2 regions of the Streptomyces sp. NPDC015127 genome follow, and region 2 is predicted to be linked to the other one. Evidence: riboswitches for the same ligand, from Rfam matches in the RefSeq annotation. Region 2 holds a riboswitch; the other holds the start of a gene.

Region 1 (11,976 bases), on a different contig from region 2:
GGTCCAGGATCCGAAGGACATCTACGCGGCCGACCGGCCGGGCATGCTCTCGCCGGTCGTCAAGGACTTCCCGTCCCGGATCTACGTCCCCAACACCAACTCCAACACCGTCTCGGTCATCGACCCCGCGACGTACAAGGTCATCGACACCATCCCGGTCGGCGTGCAGCCGCAGCATGTCGTGCCCTCCTGGGACCTGAAGACGCTGTGGGTCAACAACAACCGGGGCCACACGCTCACCCCGATCGATCCCGCCACCGGGAAGGCGGGCGAGCCGGTCGACGTCCACGACCCGTACAACCTCTACTTCACGCCCAACGGGAAGTACGCCGTCGTCATGGCCTCCCTCGACCGCGAGCTCGTCTTCCGCGACCCGCACACCATGGAGACCCGGCACACCGAGCCCGTCTCCTGCTACGGCGTCAACCACGCGGACTTCTCCGCCGACGGCAGGTACTTCATCGTCTCCTGCGAGTTCTCCGCCGAACTGCTCAAGGTCGACACGGAGAAGATGAAGGTCGTCGGCCAGCAGCGGCTGCCCTTCGAAGGCGCCATGCCGCAGGACGTCAAGCTCTCCCCGGACGGCAAGACCTTCTACATCGCCGACATGATCGCGCACGGCGTGTGGGTCCTCGACGGGGAGAAGTTCACCGAGCCCCGCCTGATGCCCACCGGAAAGGGCGCCCACGGCCTCTACATCAGCCGTGACTCGAAGGAGATGTACATCCCCAACCGCGGCGAGGGCTCCATCTCCGTCTTCGACTTCGCCGAGAACAAGCTGACGAAGAAGTGGTGGCTGCCGGGCGGCGGCAGCCCGGACATGGGCGGCGTCTCCGCCGACGGCAAGGTCCTGTGGCTCTCGGGGCGTTACGACTCCGAGGTGTACGCCATCGACACGCAGACCGGCAAGCAGCTCGCCCGCATCCCCGTCGGCAGCGGCCCGCACGGGCTCGCCGTCTACCCCCAGCCCGGGCGCTACTCCCTCGGCCACACCGGCGTCTTCCGCTAGCACGCCCAACTGGCCGACAGGCGGGTGACGTTGCGGGGCCGACGCGACGACGACGTCGGCCCTGACGCGGCCGAACAGGCGCCGGCCCGTCCGCCCCGGGGACCGACAGGACCCGGGGCGGAGCCCGGTACCCGCTCAGCGCGCCGTGAGGACCGGCTCCGTCCATGATGATCCACGGGGGCCGATAATCTGACCCCCGTCAGTAATGCACCAAGAAGGGGTGGACCGGTGGCGGACATCGAGGCAGCACGCAAGGCGTTCGATCGGTACGACGCGGACGGCGACGGCTTCATCACTGCGGCCGAGTACAAGACGGCGATGGCTCAGATGGGTGACTGGCACGTCACCGAGTCGGTTGCCGAGGCCGTGATCGCCGCGCAGGACACCGACCAGGACAAGCTCCTGTCGTTCGACGAGTTCTGGTCCCACCTGAACAAGGCCTGACGCAGCCGGACATGCGGGCGGCCCCCGGCGTGATCGCCGGGGGCCGCCCGCATGCCGTGGCCGGTGCCGTCAGCACTCGATGATGTTCACCGCGAGGCCGCCGCGCGCGGTCTCCTTGTACTTCACGGACATGTCCGCGCCGGTGTCCTTCATGGTCTTGATGACCTTGTCGAGGGACACCTTGTGGGTGCCGTCGCCGCGCATCGCCATGCGGGCGGCGGTGACCGCCTTGACCGCGGCCATGCCGTTGCGCTCGATGCAGGGGATCTGGACGAGGCCGCCGACCGGGTCGCAGGTCAGGCCGAGGTTGTGCTCCATGCCGATCTCGGCGGCGTTCTCCACCTGCTCCGGGGAGCCGCCGAGGACCTCGGCAAGTGCGCCGGCGGCCATGGAGCAGGCGGAGCCGACCTCGCCCTGGCAGCCGACCTCGGCGCCGGAGATGGAGGCGTTCTCCTTGAAGAGCATGCCGATCGCGCCCGCCGCGAGGAGGAAGCGGACCACCCCGTCCTCGTCGGCGCCGGGGACGAAGTTCATGTAGTAGTGCAGGACGGCCGGGATGATGCCGGCCGCGCCGTTGGTGGGGGCGGTGACGACCCGGCCGCCGGCGGCGTTCTCCTCGTTCACGGCCATCGCGTAGAGCGTGATCCACTCCATGGAGAGGGCCTGCGCGTCACCCTCGGAGCGCAGCTTGCGCGCGGTGTTCGCGGCGCGGCGGCGGACCTTCAGGCCGCCCGGCAGGATGCCCTCGCGGGACATGCCCCGGTCCACGCACGCCTGCATGACCCGCCAGATGTCCAGCAGGCCCCCGCGGATCTCCTCCTCCGTGCGCCAGGCCTTCTCGTTCTCCAGCATCAGAGCGGAGATCGACAGGCCCGTCTCGTTGGTGAGGCGCAGCAGCTCGTCACCGGTGCGGAAGGGGTGCTTCAGCACGGTGTCGTCGAGCTTGATGCGGTCCTCGCCGACGGCGTCCTCGTCCACGACGAACCCGCCGCCGACCGAGTAGTACGTCTTCTCCAGCAGGGCGGTGCCCTCGGCGTCGTACGCCCACAGGGTCATGCCGTTGGCGTGGTAGGGCAGGGCCTTGCGGCGGTGCAGGACCAGGTCCTCGTCGAAGTCGAAGCCGATCTCGTGCATACCGAGCAGGTTGATCCGCTTGGCCGTCTTGATGTGTTCGACCTGGTCGTCGGCGGTCTCGACGTCGACCGTGCGGGGAGAGTTGCCCTCCAGGCCCAGCAGGACGGCCTTGGGGGTGCCGTGGCCGTGGCCGGTCGCGCCGAGGGAGCCGTACAGCTCGGCGCGTATCGAGGCGGTGTGGGCCAGCATGCCCTCGTTCTTCAGGCGCCGGGCGAACATCCGGGCGGCGCGCATGGGGCCCACCGTGTGGGAGCTGGACGGGCCGATGCCGATCGAGAACAGGTCGAAGACCGAAAGGGCCACGGAAAACTCCTTGTGGGTGGTAGACGCCGATGTCTGCCGGGGTGGTGCAGAGCAATGCGGTGGAACGGGGTGGGAACGTGGTGCGGGGCACCGCGCTCACTGTCCAGTGTGCGCGGTGCCCCTTTTGTTTTGCTCCGGACTGTTACGGGAGATCCGTCACAGGCTGGGGTAGAGCGGGTGCTTCGCGGCCAGGGCGGTCACCCGGGTGCGCAGCGCCGTCACGTCGTACGACGGCTTGAGGGCCTCGGCGATGATGTCGGCGACCTCGCGGAAGTCCTCGGCCGTAAAGCCGCGGGTGGCGAGGGCGGGGGTGCCGATCCGCAGGCCGGAGGTGACCATCGGGGGCCGGGGGTCGTTCGGGATGGCGTTGCGGTTGACGGTGATGCCGACCTCGTGGAGGCGGTCCTCGGCCTGCTGTCCGTCCAGCTCGCTGTTGCGCAGGTCGACCAGCACGAGGTGGACGTCGGTGCCGCCGGACAGGACGGACACGCCGTGCTCGGTGACGTCGGCCTGGACCAGGCGGTCGGCGAGGATGCGGGCGCCGTCCAGGGTGCGCTGCTGGCGCTCCTTGAACTCCTCGGACGCCGCGACCTTGAAGGACACGGCCTTGGCGGCGATGACGTGCTCGAGCGGGCCGCCCTGCTGGCCGGGGAAGACCGCGGAGTTGATCTTCTTCGCCAGCTCGGCGGTGCACAGGATCACACCGCCGCGCGGGCCGCCGAGGGTCTTGTGGGTGGTGGTGGTCACGACGTGGGCGTGCGGGACCGGGTTCGGGTGCAGCCCGGCGGCGACGAGGCCCGCGAAGTGCGCCATGTCGACCATCAGGTAGGCGCCGACCTCGTCCGCGATGCGGCGGAAGGCGGCGAAGTCCAGCTGACGGGGGTAGGCGGACCAGCCGGCGACGATCAGCTTCGGCTTGGACTCCTTGGCCAGACGCTCGACCTCGGCCATGTCGACCTGGCCGGTGGCGTCGTCGACGTGGTAGGCGACCACGTTGTAGAGCTTGCCGGAGAAGTTGATCTTCATGCCGTGGGTCAGGTGACCGCCGTGGGCCAGGTTGAGGCCCATGATCGTGTCGCCCGGCTTGAGCAGCGCGAACATGGCGGCGGCGTTGGCCTGCGCGCCGGAGTGGGGCTGCACGTTGGCGTGCTCGGCGCCGAACAGCTCCTTGATGCGGTCGATCGCGATCTGCTCGACCACGTCGACGTGCTCGCAGCCGCCGTAGTAGCGGCGGCCGGGGTAGCCCTCGGCGTACTTGTTGGTCAGGACGGAGCCCTGGGCCTCCATGACCGCGACCGGGGCGAAGTTCTCCGACGCGATCATCTCGAGGGTGGACTGCTGACGGTGGAGCTCGGCGTCGACGGCGGCGGCGACATCCGGGTCCAGCTCATGAAGAGGGGTGTTGAGAAGCGACATCACTCGGTCCCTAAGGTCTTGGGTCAGCCCGCGAAATCGGTGTACTCGTCGGCGGAGAGCAGGTCCTTCGGCTCCTCGCCCACGCGCACCTTGAAGAGCCAACCGCCCTCGAAGGGCGCCGAGTTCACGAGCGACGGGTCGTTGACGACGTCCTCGTTGATCTCGGTGACCTCACCGCTGACCGGCGAGTACAGGTCGCTGACCGACTTGGTGGACTCCAGCTCGCCGCAGGTCTCGCCCGCGGTCACCGTGTCACCCACCTCGGGAAGCTGGACGTACACCACGTCGCCGAGCGCGTTGGCCGCGTGCTCCGTGATGCCGACCGTCGACACGCCGTCCTCGGCGGCCGACAGCCACTCGTGCTCCTTGCTGTAGCGCAGCTGCTGGGGGTTGCTCATGACCTGAATTCTCCTGTACGCGGGGGAGTGGTGGTGAACGAAGAGGGGGTGCGGACGATCACTTCTGGCGCTTGTAGAACGGCAGCGCCACGACCTCGTACGGCTCGTGCGTGCCGCGGATGTCGACACCCACGCCCGGCGTGCCCGGCGCGGCGTGGGCGGCGTCGACGTACGCCATGGCGATCGGCTTGCCGATGGTCGGGCTCGGCGCGCCCGAGGTGACCGTGCCGATGACCTTGCCGTCGGCGACCACGTCCATGCCGGCGCGCGGGACGCGGCGGCCCTCGGCGATCAGGCCGACGAGCTTGCGCGGCGGCGCCGTCTCGGCGCGCTCGGCCGCGGCCGTCAGCGCCTCGCGGCCGACGAAGTCGCCGTCCTTCTCGAACTTCACGACCCGGCCGAGGCCCGCGTCGAACGGGGTGAGCGCCGTGGTCAGCTCGTGCCCGTACAGCGGCATGCCCGCCTCCAGGCGCAGCGTGTCGCGGCAGGACAGGCCACAGGGGATCAGGCCGACCGGGGCGCCCGCCTCGGTCAGCGCCTGCCACAGCTTCTCGGCGTGCTGGGGCTCCACGAAGAGCTCGAAGCCGTCCTCGCCGGTGTAGCCCGTACGGGCGATGAGGGCCGGGACGCCCGCGACGGTGCCCGGCAGGCCCGCGTAGTACTTCAGGCCGTCGAGGTCGGCGTCGGTGAGCGACGCGAGGATGCCGGGGGACTCGGGGCCCTGGACCGCGATCAGCGCGTACGCGTCACGGTCGTCGCGCACCTGTGCGTCGAAACCGGCCGCACGCTCGGTGAGCGCGTCGAGCACGATCTGCGCGTTTCCGGCGTTGGCGACGACCATGTACTCCGTCTCGCCGAGGCGGTAGACGATCAGGTCGTCGACGATGCCGCCGTCCTCCTGGCAGATCATCGTGTAGCGGGCCCGGCCGGGGCCCACCGTGCCGATGTTGCCGACGAGCGCGTAGTTCAGCAGGTCGACGGCCTGCGGCCCCGTGACGGTGATCTCGCCCATGTGCGAGAGGTCGAAGAGGCCGGCCGTCGTGCGGACCGCGTTGTGCTCGTCGCGCTCGCTGGCGTAGCGCAGCGGCATGTCCCAGCCGGCGAAATCGGTCATGGTCGCGCCCAGCGATCGATGCAGGGCATCGAGGGCGGTACGACGAGGGGCATTGCTCATAGGTATGGCTCCCAGGGCATGGCTGCGAGGACAATCCTCCCCATCTGTCATCGGAACCTGAGAGGTTCGCCGCGACCGTGCGTATGGATGGTCGCGGCTTGCACCTTGGGTGGAGCCGTCCGAACGACTCGCTTTTCAGATCTGCCTCATCGCACGCGGTACGGGGCCTGAGAGATTCAAGGGAGGAACTTGCTCCTTCGGCGCCCCGCCACACCAGGTGGCCGGGACTCTCCCGCGCGGATTCAAGCGGCCGGTATGCAGTTGGCGCGCACATCATTGCACGCCTACGGCAGGAGTGGGACGCGCGGACCGTGGCAAAGTCGGTTGTCCCGTATTACCAATTCTTTACACTTCATGGGCAAGGGTGGGATGACCCGACATGGGGGAGGCTGATGATGTTGCAGCGGTCCGGCGCATACGCCGCCACGGCCGCGGGGATGCCCGTCCAGCAGGGCGTCCCCGCCCACGGCCTGCTCGGAGCGCCCGCACCCGTGCTGCGCGACCTGCGGGAGCGGGCGGGCCACAGCCCGCGCGCCCTGGTGTTCGCGGCCGGTGACGTGGTGGTCGTCTCCGGGCTGCCCGGCAGCGGGAAGACGACGCTGATGAAGCGCGCGGTGACCGGGCGCGGGATCGACTCGCAGGACACCCGAGACCGGTGGGACGCGCGGGCGCCCCGCCTTCTGCCGTACGCCGTGTACCGCCCCTTCGTGCGCATCGCGCACTACGCGGGCCTGTGGCGCGCGCTGCGCTCGGGCGAGAGCGTCGTCGTGCACGACTGCGGCACGCAGGCGTGGGTGCGGCGCTGGCTGGCGCGGGAGGCGCGGCGCCGGGGGGCGTCGCTGCATCTGGTGTTGCTGGACGTGCCGCCCCGGGTGGCGCGCGAGGGCCAGCGCGAGCGGGGGCGCGGGGTGTCGGGGTACGCCTTCGCCCGCCACCGCAGGGCGGTGGGCCGCCTGATCGCCGACGCGGAGTCGGGTCGTCTGCCGCGCGGCTGCGCGTCCGCGGTCCTGCTGGACCGCGACGCGGCGGCCACGCTGCGCGTCCTGGGCTTCACGGCCCCCTGACCCCGGGCCCCCGCGCGTCAATCTCCTCCTACGGCCGCCAGGCCGTAGGGGGAGGGCGGGGTGGGGAAAGGCCCCCGCGCAGCGCGCCCCGCCCCCCGGCCACTATCGTCGTCGCCGCGACCACGCAGGCGCCGGGGTCCCGCCCCGGGGAGGAAGAGACGAGCGCATGGAGTATCCGTACCGCGGCTGGCCCGGGAACGAGCTGGAGGAGGTCCTCGCCGCATCCCTCGGCGCCCCCTCCGCCGGCGCCCGCATCGTCGAGGTGCTCGGGCGAAGCAGCGTCTGGGTTCCCCTTCCCAACGGCGGCGGGCCAGACAGCGCCGGCCTCGACCTGCCCACCATGGAGATCGACGGCGCCGCCTACGTCCCCGTCTTCAGCTCCGAGCAGCAGTTCCTCGCCGTCGTGGGTTCTCACATGTCGTTCACCGTGGCCCCCGCCCGCGAGTTCGCCCGTGGTCTGCCCCCGCAGCTCGGCATCGCCGTGAACCCGGGCGGCCCCGTCGGCGCCCCCCTGCCGCCGCCCGCCGTCGCCGAACTGTGCCGCGTGGGGCGCACGCCGCATGGAGGTACCTCCCATGCCGAAGGCTATGGGGGAGGGGCCGCGTCCGGCGGCCGGGTGCGGCTCTTCGAGCCGGACTGGCAGGAGGAGCCCGTCGACTTCCTCGCCGCCGCGGCCGGCGAGTTCGAGGCCGTCGGTGTCGTGCTCACCGCGCGCCGGGCGCTCGCCTCCGTCGAGGGCGACGCGCCGACCCTGTTCGTCGGCGTCCAGCTCTCCTCCTGGGAGGGTGCCGACCGCGACGCGCCCATGGACGCGCTCGGCCGCGCCCTCGGCCGTGTCCAAGTGCCGTGGCCCGTGAACCTCGTCCTTCTGGATGTCGCGCAGGACCCCGTCGGCGACTGGATGCTGGAGCGCGTGCGCCCCTTCTACCAACGACATCACGTGTAGAAGTCAAGCCGGTGCCAGGACGGCCGCTTAAGCTGGTTTGATGACCTGGCCGGAGGTCCCCTGACACAGGGACGGACCACTCGGGCACGGGTACGGATCGAAGAGGGGCGGAATCCAGGGTGAGCGCGTCAGGCACCGCGGCGACCGGGCAGGTCGAGCACATGCTGCGCCAGGTGACTCCCGGGCACTACGACGCGTACGAGGCACTGCTGCACGCCCTCGCCGACCCCACCGGCGGCCGGATCTGGATGCTGCTGTGGCACGGCCGCCCCGGCTCCCCCGACGCGCAGTACGGGAACATGGAGGTCGACGGCGTCGGCTATGCGCCGTGCGTGACCTCGCCCCAGGAGCTCGCCGTCTCCGGCTGGAGCCGCGCCCACGAGGTCGTCACAGGCCGGGACATCGCCCGCGCCCTGTACCCCGAGCGATGGGGCATCTGGCTCAATCCGCACGCCCCGGGCGGCGGTGTGGGCATCCCCTGGCTGGATCTGCGCCGTATCGCCACCGGACTCGACCGGATGCCCGCGGGCCCGCTGCGGCTGTCGGACCCCGCCGTCGAGATCCTCCAGTTCTACGCCCTGCTCACGCAGAACGCGCACCGCACGCCCGCCGTGCGGTCGCTGCGCCGTGCCTGGGTGCAGCCGGCGGTGGGGGCCGCGTACCTCGCCATCGGGCTCGATCTGTACGACACCGGAGCGCAGGCGGTCGACGCGGCGCGGGCGATGATGCAGCAGTCGATCGGTGCGGTCCCGGACGGGCTGCCGGTCTCCACGGTCGCGATGTCCGACGAGTACGACCCGGTGACGATGTGGATGCGGGCGAACGCCCGGCCCTTCTACGACCGCGAGGCGCACGGCGGCGCCCAGCCGGCCGGCGGCTACGGGTACCCACCGGTCGGCGCCCGCTGACCATTTCGGCTGTCTGTTTGCACGGCAGTTTCCCGACGGCCGCCTTTGATTGCCAGGAGCGAATCCCCTCATCCGCCCCTTCGGTCGTTTGCAGCGGCGTTGTCCACCTGGTGAAACTCTCTCAACTTTTGTCCGCTGGAAGGCGGATGGCGTTCCGCTGAGCCGTCGGCACCGTCCGTATAACGGAACCCTCTGTCATGCATCACGTTTGAGCAAACATTCCCCGCCGGGTCTGGCGGGTGATCGCGACGGCGTTGAAGACTCCCGCAGCAAGGGGAGATTCGCCCCCGTGTACGGCGCGCTTCACACGTACTTCTCGTACCAAGAGCACCACGTGCACCACATGTTGTGAACAATGCCGCTACAGCGGCGGGTACGGGCCGGTCACCTCCGGCCGAGAGGGGTCCCCACCACGATGACGGCACCATTGCACGACACCGCCACGGACGCGGACGCGACCGCCGGTGTCGCGGCGGATGTAGTCAAGAAGTCGGTCGAGGGTCGGTCACTGCGACAGATCGCCTGGTCCCGTCTCAAGCGGGACAAGCTGGCCCTGGCCGGCGGCGTCGTCGTCATCTTCCTCGTACTGGTGGCGATCTTCGCGCCGTTGATCGTCAGCCTGCTGGGCCACCCGCCGAACGAGTTCCACCAGGACCAGATCGACCCGCTGTTCGGAACCCCCAAGGAAGCCTTCGGAGGCATCAGCTCCGAATTCCTCCTCGGAGTTGAGCCCGGCAACGGCCGCGACGTCTTCAGCCGGATCGTCTACGGCGCCCGGATCTCCCTGCTCGTCGCGTTCCTCGCCGCTCTCGTCGCGGTGATGCTCGGCACCGTCTTCGGCATCGTCGCCGGCTACTTCGGCGGCTGGGTCGACTCGGTCATCAGCCGGGTGATGGACATGCTGCTGGCCTTCCCGCAGCTGCTCTTCATCATCTCCCTGGTCTCGGTGCTCCCCAACGACCTGCTCGGACTGACCGGCAGCAACGTCCGCATCGCCATCCTCGTCGCCGTCATCGGCTTCTTCGGCTGGCCCTATGTGGGCCGTATCGTGCGCGGCCAGACGCTGTCGCTGCGGGAGAAGGAGTACGTGGAGGCGGCCCGCAGCCTCGGCGCCGGCCGGCGGTACGTGCTGTTCAAGGAACTGCTGCCCAACCTGGTCGCCCCGATCACCGTCTACACCACCCTGATGATCCCCACGAACATCCTCACCGAGGCGGCGCTCAGCTTCCTCGGGGCAGGTGTGAAGCCGCCGACCGCCTCCTGGGGGCAGATGCTCTCCACGGCGGTGGACACCTACCAGTCCGACCCGACCTTCATGGTCGTACCGGGTCTGGCGATCTTCGTGACGGTGCTGGCCTTCAACCTCTTCGGCGACGGCGTGCGGGACGCGCTGGACCCCAAGGGCACCCGTTGACAGCCACCGACCCCGCGGCGCCGTCCGGCCGCAGACAACCGAACGTGCCCCTGCCACAGAGGTCAGGCGGCTCACCGATGGTTCCCCGGCGTTCCGCCAAGAACCGCGCTAACCCGGAGGTTGCAGGAACAATGACTCCCCTTCGTTCGTCGAGGACCCGGCGGATCGCCGGCGCGGCGCTGGTCGTCGCCGCCCTCACGGCCACCGCGGCGTGCGGTGGCGGTGGTTCCAAGGACAAGAGCAACGGCGGAAAGGCCGCGGGCTACAACGCCGCGGTCAAGGGCATCGCCAACGCGTCCGACAAAAAGGGCGGCACGCTGAAGTTCATCGGCAAGCAGGACTTCGACTCCACCGACCCGCAGCGCCAGTACTACGGCATGGCCTGGGACTTCTCCCGCTTCTACGCGCGCCAGCTGGTCTCCTACGCCCCGAAGCCGGGCCCGGCCGGCGCCGAGCTGGTCCCGGACCTCGCCAAGGGCATGGGCAAGGTCACCAACGGCGGCAAGACGTACACGTACGAGCTGCGCGACGGGATCACCTGGGAGGACGGCACGCCGATCACCTCCAAGGACATCAAGTACGGCATCGAGCGCATCTGGGCCACGGACGTCATCACCGGCGGCCCGTCCTACCTGCGCCAGGTCCTCGACCCCAAGGGCGAGTACAAGGGCCCCTACAAGGACTCGTCCCCGGACAAGCTCGGCCTGAAGGCCATCCAGACCCCGGACGACAAGACCATCGTCTTCAACCTGGCGACGCCCAACGGTGACTTCGAGCAGATGCTCGCCATGCCGGCCGGTTCCCCGGTGAAGAAGGAGAAGGACACGGCGGCCAAGTACCAGCTGAAGCCGTTCTCCTCCGGCCCGTACAAGTTCGAGTCGTACACGCCCAAGAAGGGCGCCGTCCTCGTCCGCAACGACAAGTGGCAGAAGTCCTCGGACCCGATCCGCGCCGCCCTGCCGGACAAGATCACGGTCACGATCAACTCCAACATCGAGGCGATCGACCAGCTGCTCATCAAGGGCGAGTACGACGTCGACCTGAACGCCACAGGTATGTCCCAGTCGGGCCGCACCACGGCGCTCAAGCAGCACAAGGACAACGTCGACAACATCGAGACCAGCTTCATCCGGTACGTCGACATCGCCACCAAGGTCGCGCCGTTCGACAACATCGAGTGCCGCAAGGCCGTCATCTACGCCGCCGACTACAAGTCGATGCAGACGGTCCGCGGCGGCCCGGACGCCGGTGGCGAGATCGCCACCAACATGCTGCCCAAGTCCATCAAGGGCGCGGACGACTACGACCCGTACGGCATCCTCGCCCGGGACGGCAAGCCGGACGTCGCCAAGGCCAAGGAAGCGCTGAAGAAGTGCGGCAAGCCGGAGGGCTTCTCCACCGTCATCAGCGCCCGCAGCAACAACCCGGGTGAGGTCCAGACGGCCGAGGCGCTCCAGCAGTCGCTCCAGGCGGTCGGCATCAAGGCCGAGGTCGAGCCGATCGACGGCGCCGAGTCCTCCTCCATCACCGGTTCGCCGGCCGTTGTGAAGAAGCGCGGTCTGGGTCTGGTCATGACGGGCTGGGGCCCGGACTTCCCGACCGGCCAGGGCTTCTCCCAGCCGCTCGTCGACGGCCGCTTCATCGCGCCGAACGGCAACTACAACGTCTCCGAGACGAACGACCCGAAGATCAACAAGTTCTTCGACGACGCTCTGAAGGAGACCGACCCCGAGAAGGCCGGCGAGATCTACAAGCAGATGAACCAC
Region 2 (11,976 bases):
GCCCGCGTCCGCCGCCGAAGGGTCCGCCGAACGGAGGCCCCCAGGGCCCGAACGCCGCACGCCGGCTCTCCCATTCGCCCCGACCCTGATGGCCGGGCCCGCAGTGCCCACGGCCCCGGCCGTGTTCGCCTTCCTGGCCGTGTCCATGTGAACGCATCGCTACGCTCCTTCCATCGTTGATCTGTCGCGATGCGTCAACGATATATCGGAAACTGTCGTATGGCAATGCCCATGGGTCCAGCTCCCCGCGATTGGCCTTGGCCTGCGGCTTTACCCGGCCTCTACGGTCACGGCATGCGGATTCGAATCGTCGACGCCTTCACCGACCGTCCCTTCGCCGGAAACCCGGCCGGAGTCCTGCTGCTCGACTCCGACGGCTTCCCGGACGACACCTGGCTCCAGAACGTGGCCAAGGAGGTGAATCTCTCCGAGACCGCCTTCGCCCACCCCCTGCCCGACGGAGGCGCGGCCGACTGGGCGCTGCGCTGGTTCACCCCGGCCACCGAGGTCGACATGTGCGGGCACGCCACCCTTGCCACCGCGCACGTCCTGCACACCACGGGCGCCGCGAGCGGCACCGTCCGTTTCCGCGCACGCTGCGGCATCCTGACCGCCACGGCCCACGACGACGCGACGATCACCCTCGACTTCCCCACCTCGCCGCTCACGCCCCTCACCGTTCCCGACGGCATCGCGAAGGCGCTCGGTGCCGAGGTCCTCTCCGCCCACGACACCGGCGAGCACGTCGGCGATCTGCTGGTGGAGCTGGCCGACGAACGGACGGTCCGCTCGCTCGCGCCCGACTTCGCGGCCCTGGTGGCGCACTCCGAGCGGGGCATCATCGCGACCGCCGCGGCCGGGGACCCGTCGGCGGGCTACGACTTCGTCTCCCGCTGCTTCTTCCCGCGGGTCGGCATCGACGAGGACCCGGTCACCGGCAGCGCGCACACCGCGCTCGCGCCGTTCTGGTCCGCGCGCCTGGGCCGCGACGAACTGACCGGGCTCCAGGCGTCCGCCCGTTCGGGCCTGGTCCGCACCGTGCTGCGCGGCGAGCGGACGCTGCTCAGGGGCGGCGCCGTGACCGTCGTCGACGGGGAGCTGCTGACGGCGCCCTGAGCAGGAGCCGGGGCGTACGGCCGGTGCCGTACGCCCCTCAGCAGTGCTCGGGGCCTGTCGGCGTGGGCAGCCAGCACACGTGGCCGGCCAGCAGCCCGTAGCCCACGAAGGCCACGATGTCGAGCAGCGCATGGGCCGCCACCAGGGGGCCGACCCGGCCCCAACGGCGGTAGAGGAGCACGAAGACGACGCCCATCACCATGTTGCCGACGAACCCGCCCACGCCCTGGTAGAGGTGGTACGACCCGCGCAGCACCGAGCTCGCGGCCAGCGCGGCCACCGGCGACCACCCCAGCTGCCCCAGCCTGCGCAGCAGGTAGCCGACGACGATCACCTCCTCCAGCACGGAGTTCTGGAGCGCCGAGAGGATCAGCACCGGGTACTTCCACCACACGTCGGGCAGCGATTCCGGTACGACGGTGAGATTGAACCCCGCGGCGCGTGCTCCGAGGTAGAAGGCCAGCCCGGCGCTTCCGATGCCCGCCGCCACCAGCGCGCCCCTGCCGAGGTCCGACCACGGGCGGCTCCGGTCGAAGCCGATCGCCCCGAGCCCGGCGCGCTCGCGGACCAGGAAGTGGGCGACGAGCAGCACGGGCACCAGAGCGGTGGTGATACCGAAGAGCTGCCAGGCGAGATCGAGCCACGGCCGGCCCGGCGCCTGCGACGCGTTGAGCATCGCCGCCTGGTCCTTGAGCCCCCCTGGCTTCGTCAACGACCCGACAAAGCTGATCAGGGCCGACACCCCGCTCGCGCCCAGTGACAGCGCGAGGACGAGCACCGTCTCGGACCTCAGGATCTTCCGTGACGAGCTCTCCCGGGGAAGAGAATCGGCCATGCCTCCCGGCTCCGCCTGCACAACTGCCTCCAGTTCGCCAATCCCGTCTCGTCCCCGTCCTCGTGCCGCTAGGGTCTCGAATGCAGGTACGAAGATCGCGCGCGACAGGCCGGGGGGACACACGTCATCACGATGACGCGGTCCCCTTTTTCCTTGCACACCGCACAAGGAGGGGCACCACCGCATGGGACGTCACAGCTTGCCCGACGCCGACGCGACGGAGGGAGGCAGGTCCCGTCCTCGCGTACGCCGTCGCACGACCGCCATCGCCACCTCGCTCGTGCTCGGCGTCGCGGCCGGGGCGGGGGCGGCCGTGGAGAGCGGTCTGCTCTCCTTCGCCGGTTCCTGCGAGGACTCCGCCGTCAGGATCGACGTGGCCGTGTCGCCCGACCTCGCACCGGCCGTCAGGGAGACCGCCGAACGGGCCCGCGAACAGGGCATCAGGTCCGACGGCCAGTGCATGGACGTACAGGTCGTCTCCCGCGAGAACCACGAAGTGGCGGAATTGCTGTCGACCGGGTCGAACAGCCCTGACTACGAGGTCTGGGTACCGGACTCCGAGATCTGGGCGGAACGCGTCCGGAGCACCGGCGACGGCGTGCCGCTCACGCCCGCCGGCAATGTCGCCCGCACCCCGGTGGTCCTGGCCACCGTGCCGTCCGCCGCCGCCGAAATGGGCTGGCCGCGCACGACGTACACGTGGGCGGAGCTCACCGAGGCGGCGACGGCCACGGACGACATCCGCCTGGGCTCCGCCGACCCGGCCCGCAGCGCCACCGGGCTGCTCGCGCTCACGAGCGTCTCCCGCTCCGCTCAGCGGACGGACCCGGACGCGGACACCGGCGTCGCGGCGACGGCCAAGCTGCTGTCCCAGCGGGTGTCGGACACGGACACGGCGGCCGCGAACACCCTGTCGCGCGCGGACGCGGGCCAGGCCGCCGGTGACCCGGCCCGCAACCAGGCCGTCTTCCTCGCGGAGCAGGCAGCGTTCGCGTACAACGCGTCGGCCGGCGAGGGAGTCCCCGACCTGCGGCTGTTCTATCCCGAGGACGGCAGCCCGATGCTGGACTACCCGTACGAGCTCGTGGACGAGACCGACCTGTCCACCGACGAGAGCAGGGCGGCCACCCGCTTCATGCTGCTGCTGGAGGAGCCGGAGGCGCGCGCCGCCCTCACGCGGCAGGGGTTCCGGGCGCCGGGCAGGCCCGTGGACGGGCAGCTGGTCCGTGCGGCGGGCGGGCGGGCCCCGCAGCCGTTCGCCGCCGAGGGCGCGGTGTCCGAACCCGTCCCGGCGGACGCGGTCCAGCAGACGCTCGGCATGTGGACCATCACCGTGCAGAGCGCCCGGCTCACCACGGTCGTCGACATCTCCGGGTCGATGCAGACGCCGGTGCCGGGGCGGGGCACACAGACCCGGCTCGATGTCACCAGGGCGGCGCTGCGCAAGGCGCTGGACCAGTTCACGCCCGAGGACGAGATCGGGTTGTGGGAGTTCGCGACCGGGCTCGACGGCCCGAACGACTACCGCGAGGTCGTGCCGACGGACCCGCTGGGCCCGGTGGGAAAGCCCGGTACCCAGCGGGCCCGGCTCGCCGAGGCGTTCGACGACCTCGCCGCCGTCCCCAACGGCGCGACCGGCCTGTACGACACCACGCTCGCGGTCTACAAGAAGGCCCAGGACACCTATGTGAAGGACAAGTTCAACGCGATGGTGGTGCTCACCGACGGCTCGAACCAGGACCGGTTCAGCATCACCCGCAGCAGTCTGATCTCCGAGCTGAACCAGCTGGACAACCCCAACACCCCGGTACCGGTGATCGCCATTGCCATCGGGCCGGAGGCGGACCTCCAGGAGGTGGACGAGATCGCCAGGGCGACGGGCGGCGCGGGCTACCAGGTGAGCGACCCGGCGGAGATCACGTCGGTGATCCTCAAGGCGATTATGGCGGTCGGGCAGAAGAGCGGCGCGGCCGGCTGACGGCCGGTCCCGGCCCCGTCAGCCGGCCCGGCCCGTCACGAGGCCGCGCCGGGGAACCCGACGGGCCAGGTGTGCACGGGCTCCCCCTCGCGCATCAGCTCGCCGTAGCGCCGGGTGGTCGCCGCGAGGGCCGCGTCCCTCTCCAGGCCGGCCTCCAGTGCCCGGTGGAAGGTGTCCACCTGCCAGGACGCGCCGTTCGTCCGGCGTCGGCAGCGTTCCTCGATGATGCCGAGGTACCGGTCGCGGTCGGCGGGCTCGATGTTCCACGCGTCCAGACCGGCCGCTGCCAGCGGGAGCAGTTCGTCGCGCACGAGCGCCGTGACGGGCACCCGGGTGACGCCGCCGCCGCGGCCGGGGCGCGGCCACAGCAGGTCGGCGTCGATGCCGTGGCGGCAGGCGGTCTCGAAGTTCTCGTGGGCGGCCGCGAAGGGGAGCCGGGACCACACCGGCCGCGCCTCCTCGGCCAGCGCCCGTACGAGTCCGTAGTAGAAGGCGGCGTTCGCGACGACGTCGGCGACCGTGGGCCCGGCGGGCAGGACGCGGTTCTCCACGCGCAGGTGCGGCACTCCGTCGACGACCGCGTACACCGGCCGGTTCCACCGGTAGACGGTGCCGTTGTGCAGGACGAGCTCCTGGAGCCGGGGGACCCCGCCGTCGTCCAGCACCCGCAGCGGGTCCTCGTCGTCGCAGAACGGCAGCAGCGCGGGGAAGTAGCGCAGGTTCTCCTCGAAGAGGTCGTACGCGGAGTTCACCCAGCGCTCGCCGAACCAGGTGCGCGGACGCACCCCCTGCGTTTGGAGTTCGGGCGGGCGGGTGTCGGTCGCCTGCTGGAACAGCGGCGGCCGCGACTCGCGCCACAGCTCCCTGCCGAACAGGAACGGCGAGTTGGCGCCGACGGCGACCTGGACGGCCGCAACGGCCTGCGCCGCGTTCCACACGTCGGCGAACCGGGCGGGCGTCACCTGGAGGTGCAGCTGGACCGATGTGCAGGCCGATTCGGGCGCGATCGACTCCGAGGTGCAGGTCAGCCTCTCGACGCCCTCTATGTCGAGGGTGAAGTCCTCGCCGCGTGCGGCCACGATCTGATCGTTGAGCAGCATGTAGCGGTCGACGTCGGAGAGATTGGCGGAGACGAGATCGGACTGCCGCAGGGTGGGCAGAATTCCGATCATCACGAGCCCGGACCCGAGGTCCGCGGCCCTGCGGTCGGCATATCCGAGACCGGTCCGCAACTCCTCCGCCAACTGATCGAAAACGTGCCCGTCGAGCCGGTGCGGAACGATGTTTACTTCCAGATTGAACATTCCGAGCTCGGTCTGGAAATCCGGACTCGAGATGCGCGAGAGCACTTCCGCATTCATCATCCGCGGAGTCCCGTCCGCATCGGCGAGATTCAGCTCTATCTCCAGTCCCATCAGATTCCTGGGGCGGTCGAACCTCTTCTCCGCGAGCAGCCGCCCGAGCGCTGCCAGGCACTGCTGGAGCTTGCGCCGGTACCGTTGCCGATCGGACAGGTCGAACCCGCCTGCCACGATCTTCTCCCCCATCGAAGCGTCCCTCCTCGAGTGGGCAGCCACGCAACGTGGGCCGCTCGTGTCACGGACGATAATGCCCAGACTCTTTGATCCGTAACGCCCGTGCGGCAGGTCCGCTCCCGATAGGCTGGGAGTCTTCGGGCACGGGGCACATTCATCGGGCACTTTCCCCGGTGTGATGCGACGGTCACTTTCCGGGACGGATGCATCGTTAAACACCGTCCGGATTCGGCCTACCACGCCGTGAAGAAAACCGCAGGCCACGGCCGCGACACCACGGAAATCGCGCCGGAAACCCCTGGCGCGAGGGACCTGTATTCGCCTTGCGGGAAATACCGGCGTCGGCTAGCGGAAACGAAGCGTGAACACGGGTCGTATAAACTCTGCCGATGGGCCGAGACTCGGCGCCAGGTGGTCTTTCCGGCCCCGCGCGGCCCGTACGCCGACAGTGCCGTCCGCATCTCCCCGCATCACCGTGTCTCCTGAGCGAGAGGCGACCCATCATGCCGCTGCATGTTCCTCCGGCCCCCGCGCCCGCCCTGCGCAGCGTTCTCGCAGCACTCGGTTCCCCCACGGCCGTCCGTGAGGCTCCGACGCCCGCTCTGAGGTCCGTCCAGGGACCTCTGAGCCCCGAACTGCCGCTTCCCGTCCATGTCCTGGACCGGGTGGTTCCGAATGGCAGCGCCCCGTACACCCGGCTCGCCGGGTGGCGCTTCCTGATCCGCAGCGGCGATCGCGCCGTGGCTGCGGCGGACACCCGGCTGACGCCCGACGGCTGGGCCTTTTCCCACTTCTTCGAAGGCCCCTATCTCGGTTCCACCGAACGTGCGCTGCGCCAGGCAGAGGCGATGGGGCCGCCTTTCCAGCCGCGGCTCCTTTCCGTGCCGGAGCTCTACATGCTCACGCTCTGGCTCCATCACGACACCGAGGCGGACGCCTCCGCCGGCACCCTTCAGCCGACCGACGTCCTGGTGCCGCTCGCACCGGCTCCGCCCGGCATCGCGGCCCACCGGCCGCACCAGGTCGCCGATCTGCTGCCCGTGCTGACCCTGCGGCTGACGCCGGAGTCCCTGTTCGACTCACCTGCCGCCTGACCTCGCGCGACGTCAGTACGCCCCGCGACCGTCCGGTCGCGGGGCGTACTGACGAGCGGGCGCAGGGCCCGGCCTGACTAGTCCTGCCGGGCCATGGCGAACCACCCGAAAGGACAGCCCAGTTGCGTTGAACCGTCCGCGCGGGTGATGCGTCATCAATCAGTAGGAAGAGCTGCTGTGAAATCCCTGCGGATCGACGCCCGTGGGGGAACACTGGGATCGGACCGATACAGATACGGGGGCGGCCATGAACAGCTCATCGAGCCGCAGGACACTCACCACATCGCAGCGAAAGAACCCATCCATGTGCCAGCACCAGCCAGCCTGCCCCACGCCCGACTCAGCCGACCGGGAGGCGGCACGCCTGGTGGCGCACCACCCGGAGCAGGGCTGGAGCCTTCTGTGCAACGGCGTTCTCCTCTTCGAGGACACCGGCGAACTGCTGCCCGACGGGCAGATCATCGCCCCCCACCGGCCGCGTGAGACCGGGCAGGTGGTCACGGCCGCGTAGCGCGGTCACCGATACGACCGGGGGCCGGCCGGAGAGTTCTCCGTACCGGCCCCGATCCATGCGCGCCGAGCCCCGAGAACGTCAGTTGTCGTACTCGTCCAGCGGCGGGCAGGAGCAGACGAGGTTGCGGTCGCCGAAGGCGCCGTCGATACGGCGGACCGGCGGCCAGTACTTGTCCGCGGCGTTCACCCCGGCCGGGAAGACGGCCTCGTCACGGCTGTAGGCGTGGTTCCACTCGCCGCCGAGCGCACCCGCGGTGTGCGGGGCGTTGCGCAGCGGGTTGTCCTCCGCGGGCCACTCGCCCGTCGCGACCTTCTCGATCTCGGCGCGGATCGCGATCATCGTGTCGCAGAAGCGGTCGAGTTCGGTCAGGTCCTCGCTCTCCGTCGGCTCGATCATCAGCGTGCCGGCCACCGGGAACGACATGGTGGGCGCGTGGAAGCCGTAGTCGATCAGGCGCTTGGCGATGTCGTCGACGCTGACACCGGTCGCCTTCGACAGCGGCCGCAGGTCGACGATGCACTCGTGGGCGACCAGACCCGCAGGACCGGTGTAGAGCACCGGGTAGTGCGGCTCCAGGCGCTTGGCGATGTAGTTCGCCGCGAGCACCGCGACCTGCGTGGCCCGCTTGAGGCCCTCGCCGCCCATCAGACGGACGTACGCCCAGGAGATCGGCAGGATGCCGGCCGAGCCCCACGGCGCGGCCGAGATCGGGCCGACGCCCGTCTCGGGGCCCGCGGTCGGCTGCAGCGGGTGGTTCGGCAGGTACGGCGCGAGATGCGCGCGCACGCCGACCGGTCCGACGCCCGGACCGCCACCGCCGTGGGGGATGCAGAAGGTCTTGTGCAGGTTCAGGTGCGAGACGTCGCCGCCGAACCTGCCCGGCTTGGCGAGACCGACGAGCGCGTTGAGGTTCGCACCGTCCACGTAGACCTGGCCGCCGGCGTCGTGCACCTGGGCGCAGATGTCGGCGACGTGCTCCTCGAACACACCGTGCGTCGACGGGTAGGTGATCATCAGGACGGACAGCTCGTCGCTGTACTGCTCGATCTTGGCGCGCAGGTCCTCGACGTCGATCTCGCCGTCGTCGGCGGTCTTCACGACCACGACCTTCATGCCGGCCATCACGGCGCTGGCGGCGTTGGTGCCGTGCGCGGAGGACGGGATCAGGCACACGGTGCGCTGCTCGTCGCCGCCTGCGCGGTGGTAGGCGCGCACGGCCAGCAGACCGGCCAGCTCGCCCTGGGAACCGGCGTTGGGCTGGATCGAGACCTTGTCGTAGCCGGTGACCTCGGAGAGACGTTCCTCCAGCTCGTTGATGAGCGTCAGATAGCCCTCGGCCTGCTCGACGGGCGCGAAGGGGTGCATCTGGCCGAACTCCGGCCAGGTGACCGGCTCCATCTCCGTCGTCGCGTTCAGCTTCATCGTGCAGGAGCCGAGCGGGATCATGCCGCGGTCCAGCGCGTAGTCGCGGTCGGCGAGCTTGCGCAGGTAGCGCAGCATCGCGGTCTCGGAGCGGTGCTGGTGGAAGACGGGGTGGGTCAGGTAGTCGTCGGAGCGCAGCAGCGCGGCCGGCAGGCCTTCGGTGCTCGCCGCGTCCAGCGCCTCGATGTCGCCCTCGACGCCGAACGCGGACCACACGGCCGTGAGCTGCTCGCGGCCGGTGGTCTCGTCGCAGGCGACGGAGACGTGGTCGGCGTCCACGAGGTGCAGGTTGACCCCGCCCTCTCGCGCGGCGGCGACGACGTCGGCGGCCTTGCCGGGCACGCGGAGGGTGAGGGTGTCGAAGAAGGTGCCGGTCACGACCTCGACACCGCCGGCCCGCAGCCCGTCGGCGAGGACGGTGGCGTAGCGGTGGGTGCGCTCGGCGATGCCGCGCAGGCCGTCGGGACCGTGGTAGACGGCATACATGCCCGCCATCACGGCGAGCAGCACCTGAGCGGTGCAGATGTTGCTGGTGGCCTTCTCGCGGCGGATGTGCTGCTCACGGGTCTGGAGCGCGAGCCGGTAGGCCTTGTTGCCGTCCGCGTCGACGGAGACGCCGACGAGGCGGCCGGGCAGGCTGCGGGCGAACTTGTCGCGCACGGCCATGTAACCGGCGTGCGGGCCGCCGAAGCCCATCGGGACGCCGAAGCGCTGGGTGGTGCCGACGGCGATGTCCGCGCCGAGCTCGCCGGGCGAGGTCAGCAGGGTGAGGGCCAGCAGGTCGGCGGCGACCGTGACGATCGCGCCGAGCTCGTGCGCCTGCTCGACGACCGGCTTCAGGTCCCGCACGGCACCGGAGGCGCCGGGGTACTGGAGCAGCACGCCGAAGACGCCGCGCTCGGCGATCTCAGCCGGGATGCCCTCGCTGAGGTCGGCGGTGACGACCTCGACGCCGGTGGGCTCGGCACGGGTCTCGATCACGGCGACGGTCTGCGGCAGGGCGTCGGCGTCGACGAGGAAGACGCCGCCCTTGACCTTGCCGACCCGGCGGGCGAGCGACATGGCCTCGGCGGCCGCGGTGCCCTCGTCCAGGAGGGAGGCGCCGGATGTCGGCAGGCCCGTCAAGTCGGCGACGACGGTCTGGAAGTTCAGCAGGGCCTCGAGCCGTCCCTGGGAGATCTCCGGCTGGTACGGGGTGTACGCGGTGTACCAGGCAGGGTTCTCCATGACGTTGCGCAGGATGACCGGCGGCGTGAAGGTGCCGTAGTAGCCGAGGCCGATCATGGGCGCGAGCACCTGGTTGCGGTCGGCGAGCGAACGCAGTTCGGCGAGGACGTCGGCCTCGGTGCGGGCGTCGGGGAGGTTCAGCGCCTCGGCGCTCTTGATCACATCCGGCACCGCGGCGGCGGTCAGCTCGTCGAGCGATCCGTAGCCCACCTGTGCGAGCATCTTGGCCTGAGCAGCGGCGTCGGGCCCGATGTGACGCTGCTCGAAGGGGGTGCCTCGCTCCAGCTGGGAGAGCGGAATGCGGTTGGCGGTCATGTGGGAGGCCTCCTGGTCATGTACGACCTGCGAGGGGCATCACGGCGCGGATGCCCGGACGGCCTCCCCCTCTGTCATCTCGAACCTGAGAGCTTCACCGGGCGCCATGGGACGACGCGCCGGTTTTCACCGTCGGTGAGAGCGGATGCCGTCCGACGCCCGCCCTGCTTTCCAGAGTGACCTCGTCCGTGCGGTACAGGGGCCTGAGAGATTCCGGGGAGGATTTGCTCCTTCGGCGCCGCCGGTGGGATCACCGGTGGACTCTCCCGCACGGGGTCAACAGCCGATTGCCAGGGTACCAGCGCGTTCCCTCGGCGATCCTTCGAGTGGCCGACACCCGGGATCTGCCCTTTCGTAGTGACTGTAGAGCAGGTGCGACCACGTGGAGGGACCCGTGCAGACCGACATCGATCCGCGCAGCCTGATAGGCCGCAAGGCGTTCGACCGCGACGGCCACAAGATCGGGACCGTCGACGAGGTGTACCTGGACGACGCCACGGGCGAGCCCGAGTGGGCCGCCGTACGCACGGGACTGTTCAGCCGGGACGCCTTCGTGCCCCTGGAGCCGAGTGAGGTCGTCGACAACGCGCTCCATGTCCCCTACGAGCGCGCCCTGATCAAGGACGCCCCCGACTTCGGTGTCGGCCGCCATCTCTCCCCCGAGCAGGAACTCCAGCTCTACCACCACTACGGCCTCGACCTCTCCGCACCCCCGGCCCCGGCCCCGTCCGCCGGCGACCGCCCCGGCGACCGCTCCGGCGACCGCTCCTTCGGCCGCGTGGCGGGCCAGGAGGACTGAGGCCGACACCTCGCCCGTCGCTCTCCGGGCACGCCGATCCGGCAGCCCGGGCACCGGCGGCCGCCCACTGTCGGCCACGTGGACGCCCATGCCGAGCGCGGCCCTGACGCCTGCGGCACCTCCCTCCCCCGTCAGTCGCCGTGCGCCACCGGCCGGCCGTCCCCGCCCGGGACGGACGCGCTCCCCTCCGCCGGCACGTGCCGGGCGGGCTCGTCGACGGGCCTCCCTGCCGCCGTGCCCGCGGCGGCCACGTCCGGCGCCTGCGCCCCAGGAGGCGACGCCGGCACGAGCGGCAGGGGATCCGACGGCTGGAGGTCCTCGTCGTCGACACGGAACGTGCGCACCCGGCCCGGCGCCGAGCCCGGCTCCTCGAAGCGCACGGTCACGCGCCCCACCCCGCTCCCCTGCACCCAGCCCGCTCCGTACACGGCGTGCCGGACGTCCTGCCCGGCGGACCAGTGCCGCGCGGCGGCCTCGGCGGGTACGGGCTCCGTCGGCGCCGCCTCGCGCTCGGGCTCCGGCTGTTCACCGGGGGCGGCCGCTGACGCGGCGGAGGCAGCGGCCTCCTCCGCCGCCGCCTGCGCGAACAGGTCCTCCTGCGTGTAGTCGGCAAGCCCTGTCACCCCGACCCCCAGCAGCCGTACGCCCCCCGTCGTGTCCACGGACTCCAGCAGCCTGCCGGCCGCCTCCCGCACCACGGCCGGGTCGTCGGTGGGCCCCCTGAGCGTCTCGGAGCGCGTCAGCGTCGAGAAGTCGTAGCGCCGGACCTTGAGGACGATCGTCCGGCCGGAGTGCCCGCTCGCCCTCAGCCGCTGCACGCAGCGCTCGGCAAGCCGCTCCACCTCGATCCGGACCCGCACCCGGTCGTGCAGGTCCACGTCGAAGGTGTCCTCCACCGAGACCGACTTCGCGTCCCGCTCGGCGACCACGGGCCGGTCGTCGTGCCCGAGCGCCATCCGGAACAGCGCGGCCCCGTGCGCCCTGCCCAGCAGACGTACGAGCTCGTCCTCGCCGGCCTCCGCGAGATCGGCGACCGTGGTCATCCCGGCGCGCCTGAGGTGCTCCCCGGTCGCCGGGCCCACCCCGGGCAGCGTCCGCACCGGCAGCGGCGCGAGCAGCTCCCTCTCGGTGCCCGGCTCTA

The links. Region 2 has a riboswitch for glycine ahead of gcvP (aminomethyl-transferring glycine dehydrogenase). Riboswitches for the same ligand answer to the same signal wherever they lie in the genome.
Region 1: linked by a shared signal. The riboswitch ahead of gcvT (glycine cleavage system aminomethyltransferase GcvT) and the one ahead of gcvP (aminomethyl-transferring glycine dehydrogenase) in region 2 are both predicted to bind glycine.

Annotation. Positions count from the first base shown of each region.
Region 1 is NZ_JBIBVE010000008.1:51,665-63,640, reverse strand. Features, by position in the region: gene ACF08N_RS17235 (YncE family protein) at 1-1,009, shown strand, start outside; gene ACF08N_RS17230 (EF-hand domain-containing protein) at 1,238-1,453, shown strand; gene ACF08N_RS17225 (L-serine ammonia-lyase) at 1,523-2,890, opposite strand; gene glyA (serine hydroxymethyltransferase) at 3,047-4,306, opposite strand; gene gcvH (glycine cleavage system protein GcvH) at 4,330-4,704, opposite strand; gene gcvT (glycine cleavage system aminomethyltransferase GcvT) at 4,763-5,878, opposite strand; glycine riboswitch at 6,025-6,123, opposite strand; gene ACF08N_RS17205 (AAA family ATPase) at 6,271-6,942, shown strand; gene ACF08N_RS17200 (enhanced serine sensitivity protein SseB) at 7,109-7,888, shown strand; gene ACF08N_RS17195 (enhanced serine sensitivity protein SseB C-terminal domain-containing protein) at 8,008-8,796, shown strand; gene ACF08N_RS17190 (ABC transporter permease) at 9,212-10,210, shown strand; gene ACF08N_RS17185 (ABC transporter substrate-binding protein) at 10,342-11,976, shown strand, end outside.
Region 2 is NZ_JBIBVE010000030.1:32,384-44,359, forward strand. Features, by position in the region: gene ACF08N_RS34935 (PadR family transcriptional regulator) at 1-157, opposite strand, end outside; gene ACF08N_RS34940 (PhzF family phenazine biosynthesis protein) at 295-1,116, shown strand; gene ACF08N_RS34945 (CPBP family intramembrane glutamic endopeptidase) at 1,154-1,951, opposite strand; gene ACF08N_RS34950 (substrate-binding and VWA domain-containing protein) at 2,136-3,929, shown strand; gene ACF08N_RS34955 (glutamate-cysteine ligase family protein) at 3,965-5,476, opposite strand; gene ACF08N_RS34960 (hypothetical protein) at 5,968-6,558, shown strand; gene ACF08N_RS34965 (DUF5999 family protein) at 6,863-7,069, shown strand; gene gcvP (aminomethyl-transferring glycine dehydrogenase) at 7,151-10,036, opposite strand; glycine riboswitch at 10,218-10,315, opposite strand; gene ACF08N_RS34975 (PRC-barrel domain-containing protein) at 10,431-10,835, shown strand; gene ACF08N_RS34980 (DNA polymerase IV) at 10,967-11,976, opposite strand, start outside.